Regions from separate parts of the Thermomonas carbonis genome, predicted to be linked through region 2. Evidence: riboswitches for the same ligand, from Rfam matches in the RefSeq annotation. Region 2 holds a riboswitch; the other holds the start of a gene.
What was found. Region 2 has a riboswitch for cobalamin ahead of H9L16_RS03160 (TonB-dependent receptor domain-containing protein). Riboswitches for the same ligand answer to the same signal wherever they lie in the genome.
Positions count from the first base shown of each region.

Region 1 (2,467 bases), 1.2 Mb from region 2:
CGATGCGCGCGGACAATGCGCGGGCTTCGTCGCCATCGAATGGCAGGCGCAGTTTGAAGAACACGTCCTGCAGACCCATGCAGCCCAGTCCGACCGGTCGCCAGCGCAGGTTGCCGCGACGCGCGGATTCGATCGGATAGAAATTCAGGTCGATGACGCGATCGAGCTGGCGCACGGCGAGCCGCACGGTCTCGGCGAGCTTGTCGAAATCGAAGCATCCGCTTCCGTTATCAGGATCGTTGTCGAAATGCCGCGCCAGGTTGATCGAGCCGAGGTTGCACACCGCGGTTTCCTCGGCCGAAGTGACTTCGAGGATCTCGGTACACAGGTTCGACAGGTGGATGACGTTGCCCGGCCGCAGCGTCTGGTTGCTGGCCCGGTTGCATTTGTCCTTGAAGGTCATCCAGCCGTTGCCGGTCTGCGCCAGCGTGCGCATCATCCGCGCGTAGAGGTCGCGCGCCTTGATGGTCTTCAGCGCCTTGCCCTGCGCCTCGGCCTGCTCGTAGGCGCGCTCGAACGCCTCGCCGAACAGGTCGGTGAATTCGGGAACGACGCGCGGGTCGAACAGCGACCAGTCGGCGTCGGCCTCGACGCGGCGCATGAAAAGATCAGGAATCCAGTTGGCCAGGTTGAGGTTGTGCGTGCGACGCGCCTCGTCGCCGGTGTTCTCGCGCAGCTCCAGGAATTCCTCGACATCGCCATGCCAGGGCTCCAGGTAGACGCAGGCCGCGCCCTTGCGCTTGCCGCCCTGGTTGACCGCAGCGACGGACGAATCCAGCGTCTTCAACCACGGCACGATGCCGTTGCTGTGGCCGTTGGTGGACTTGATCAATGAGCCGCGCGAACGCACGCGCGTGTAGCTCACGCCGATACCGCCACTGAACTTGCTGAGCTGGGCGATATCGCCGTATTTCGCATAGATCGATTCCAGCGAGTCCTGCGGCGAATCCAGCAGGAAGCAGGACGACAACTGCTCATGCGTGGTGCCGCTGTTGAACAGGGTCGGCGAGCTCGGCAGGTAATCGAGCTCGGCCATGCGCCGGTACAACGCCAGCGCGCCGGGCACGTCTTCGCTCAGGGCGCAGCCGATGCGCAGGAAGAACTGCTGCGGGGTCTCGATGACCTTGCGCGTGCGTGGGTGCCGCAGCAGGTAGCGGTCGTACAGCGTGCGCAGGCCGAAGTAGTCGAAGTGCCGATCCAGGGTGACATCCAGCGCGTCGTTGAGCTTGCGCGCGTTGGCCTGCACGAAACCGAGCAGGCGATCGTTGGCCAGACCGACCTCGTGCCCGCGCTGCACCGACTGCGAGAACGCGTGGATCTCCTGCCCGGCCACTTCCTTGGCGATCACGCTGGCGAGCAGGCGAGCGGCGAGCCGGCCGTACTCCGGTTCCTCGCCGGTCAGCAGCGCGGCGGTGCGGATCGACAGTTCGTCGAGTTCGGCGGTGGTCGCGCCGTCGTACAGGCCGGAGATCGTGCGGGTGGCGACCCGCATCGGTTCGACCGCGTGCAGGCCCTCCGCGGCACGGGTCACCGCGCGCACGATCTTGTTGAGGTCGACCGCTTCGCTACTGCCGTTGCGCTTGGTCACGCGCATCGTGGTCGCGGTCGGCGGCGGAGTCAGGTCGAACATCGGTGTTGCGGGCGCGGGCGCTTCGGCCACGGCGGCATCGGCCATGCTGGCTTGGTTCGCGGACATCGGGTGACTCCATGCGTGATGCACGGTCCTTGCCTGTCCCTCGCAGGCGCGGATGGCATCGGAAACGCAGGGTCTGGCATCGGTGTCGCACGGCCTGCGACATGCATGCAGAACATGCGGGCCGGCCATGCTGCACCAGCCATCTCCCCCCGGAGATTCGTCGGCCGGCACCGCGCGGCGTGCTTCGCGCGGCTGTCGGCAGGTCTTCGGACTCGTGGCTACGGCCGGGACACGAGTCCCCGCCACCGCGATCGCTGCTTCCCAGGGCCACCGCCCCAGTGCTTGATGCGACCGCGTCACCACTTACCGCTGCGGGGCAGTGCCGGGATGGGCGCTTGCGCGCCGCACCGGCTTCCCTTTTCATCCTGCAGCTTGTGGCTGCCGGAACCGACCACCACAACATATTGGGCCGAACGTGATTCGTCAATCGATTCCGACACCACAAACGAAAAGCGGGCCGAAGCCCGCTTTTCAGTTGGCGCAATGACGCGGCGGCTTACTCGGCCGCGACGCCTTCGCCTTCGGCCACGGCCTTCATCGACAGGCGGATGCGGCCCTGCTTGTCGACTTCCAGCACCTTGACCTTGACCACGTCGCCTTCCTTCAGCACGTCGCCGACCTTCTCGACGCGGTCGTTGGAGATCTGCGACACGTGCACCAGGCCGTCCTTGCCCGGGGCGATGGTCACGAACGCACCGAAGTCCATCAGCTTGGCGACCTTGCCCTCGTAGATGCGGCCCGGCTCGACGTCGGAGGTGATCTGCTCGATGC
Region 1 covers NZ_CP060719.1:2,954,956-2,957,422, forward strand. The annotation lists gene H9L16_RS13735 (ribonucleoside-diphosphate reductase subunit alpha) at 1-1,675, opposite strand, end outside; cobalamin riboswitch at 1,877-2,103, opposite strand; partial or broken gene pnp (polyribonucleotide nucleotidyltransferase) at 2,193-2,467, opposite strand, start outside.
Region 1: it holds a riboswitch for cobalamin, as region 2 does, so the genes downstream of both, H9L16_RS13735 (ribonucleoside-diphosphate reductase subunit alpha) here and H9L16_RS03160 (TonB-dependent receptor domain-containing protein) in region 2, are expected to answer to the same signal.

Region 2 (2,467 bases):
ACCCGCGAAACCCAGCGGATCGAGGACGTGCATGCGTTCCCGGGCCACATCGCCTGCGATTCGGCAAGCAATTCTGAGCTGGTGGTGCCGTTGGTCAGCGCGGAGGGTGAGTTGATCGGCGTGTTCGATCTGGACAGTCCGTTGCACGCGCGTTTTTCCGTTGAAGACCAGCAAGGCCTGGAGGCAATCGCCAAGGCGTTCCTGGAGTCGTTGCAGTGAGTACATCCGCGCCCAAGCTGCGCAATATCGGCCCGAAATCCGCTGCCTGGCTGCGCCAGGTCGGCCTGCGTTCGCTGGAAGACGTGGCCGCGATCGGTGCCGTCGATGCCTTCATGAAAGTGCGCCGCGCCGGCTTCAAGCCCAGCCTCAACCTGCTGTATTCGCTGGAAGGCGCGTTGCAGGACTGCCACTGGCAGGAAGTACCCGAATCGCGCCGCACCGAGCTGGTGCAGGCAGCCGAAGCGGCCATCGCCCTGCTGCCGCCGCCCCGCGGGCGCCCCGCGGCCGGACCGGTGACCACCACCCAGCACGAAGACACCAGCATGCCCGCGTTCGGTCTGTTCGATGACGACCGTGGTGGGCCGAACGTTTCCGAGTAAAGCCCGCGGGCGCTGGTTGCTTCCCAGATTTCCTTTGCGCATCCGGCACCGCGCTGCGTACACTGCGCGCGCTTCAAGGTGATCCAACGGCTTTCGCCCGCGGATTGAAACGGGAAGCCGGTGACGACGCGCTCTGCGCATCCAGTCCGGCGCTGCCCCCGCAACGGTAAGCGAGACAACCCTGGCATCGGCCACTGTGCGTGCATCGTCCTGATGCGGCATGGGAAGGCGTCAGGCGGGAACGACGGCCACGCTGGTCATCGTTCCGCTCGCCAGCCCGGAGACCGGCCTTGAAGTCTGTTGGTTGCGATGCGGCGGGCATTGCGCGACGTCGCGCATGTCGTTTTCCTGCATCGCCCGTCTCCGTTCCCGTGTGTGTCGCAGCCGCCCTTCCTGTTGGGCGCGCGGGCGTGCGCGCCGGAGAACCGTCATGAAATCCTGCAACACCTCGCTTCGTTTCAGCGCACTCGCGCTGGCCTTGTCCCTGCCGTCGCTCGCCTTTGCGCAGCGCGATGACGCGAAGGACCTCGACAACCTGGTGGTCACCGCCACCCGCACCGCGACCACCGCCGATGCCGCGCTGGCCGCGGTCGAAGTGATCGATCGCGAACAACTCGATGCCAGCAGCGCGCGGTCGCTGCCGGAACTGCTGCGCGGTCGCGCCGGCATCACCATCGTCAACCAGGGCGGCATGGGCAAGCTCAGCACGCTGTTCCTGCGCGGCACCGAATCCGACCACACCCTGTTCCTGGTCGACGGCATCCGCGTGGGTTCGTCCACCTCGGGCCTGACCTCGCTGCAGGACATCCCGCTCTCGCAGATCGAGCGCATCGAGATCGTGCGCGGGCCGCGTTCGTCGCTGTATGGCGCGGATGCGATCGGCGGCGTGATCCAGGTGTTCACCCGTCGCGGTGCGGGCGGCGAAGGCGTGCACGGGCGCGGGCGCATCGCGGCCGGCAGCCATGGCCTGCGCGAGGCCTCGGCCGGCGTCGACCTGCGCAGCGCACGCGGCGGCGTGGGCGTGGACGTGGCGCATCAATCCACCGACGGCATCAATGCCTGCACCGGGACCTACGACCCGGATACTTGGCAAGGTGCCGGTTGCTTCATCGTCCCGGGCACGCATCTGGACCGCGACGGCTATCGCAACAACAGCGCCACCGTGCGTGCGGACTTCGCACCGAACGAGTCATGGCAGTTCGATGCCCGCGCATTCCGCACCGAAGGCCACAACGACTACGACGGCGACTATCAGGACAACTCCGACATCGTCCAGCAAGTGGTCGGCGGCAGCGTGCGCTGGTCGCCGTCCGATGCGCTGGCGCTCAAGCTCACCGCCGGCCGCAACACCGACGACTCCGAGAACTACAGCGGCAGCACGTTCGCCAATCGCTACAACACCACGCGCGACAGCGCGAACCTGCAGGGCGATTTCACCGTCGCGGCCGGGCACGTGGTGACCGCCGGCTTCGACTGGTTGCGCGACCGTGCGAACGTGGTCGATCCGTGGTCGCCGTTCGCGGAATCGCGTGGCAATCGCGCATTGTTCGCGCAGTATCAGGGCACGTTCGGCGTGCACGAGTTGCAACTCAGCGCGCGCCGCGACGACAACGACCAGTTCGGCGGTCACAGCACCGGCGGCATCGCCTGGGGCATGGGCTTCGGCGACGGCTGGCGCGTGACCGCGAGCCATGCCACCGCGTTCAAGGCCCCGAGTTTCAACGAGCTGTACTACCCCGGTTCCAGCAACCCGAACCTGGATCCGGAATCCTCGCGCAGCAGCGAACTGTCGCTGGCGCGCAGCGGCGATGGCTGGCATGTGCAGGCCAACGCCTACCAGACCAACGTGGACGACCTGATCGCCTGGA
Region 2 covers NZ_CP060719.1:664,224-666,690, forward strand. The annotation lists gene H9L16_RS03150 (GAF domain-containing protein) at 1-219, shown strand, start outside; gene H9L16_RS03155 (TfoX/Sxy family protein) at 216-599, shown strand; cobalamin riboswitch at 659-906, shown strand; gene H9L16_RS03160 (TonB-dependent receptor domain-containing protein) at 1,030-2,467, shown strand, end outside.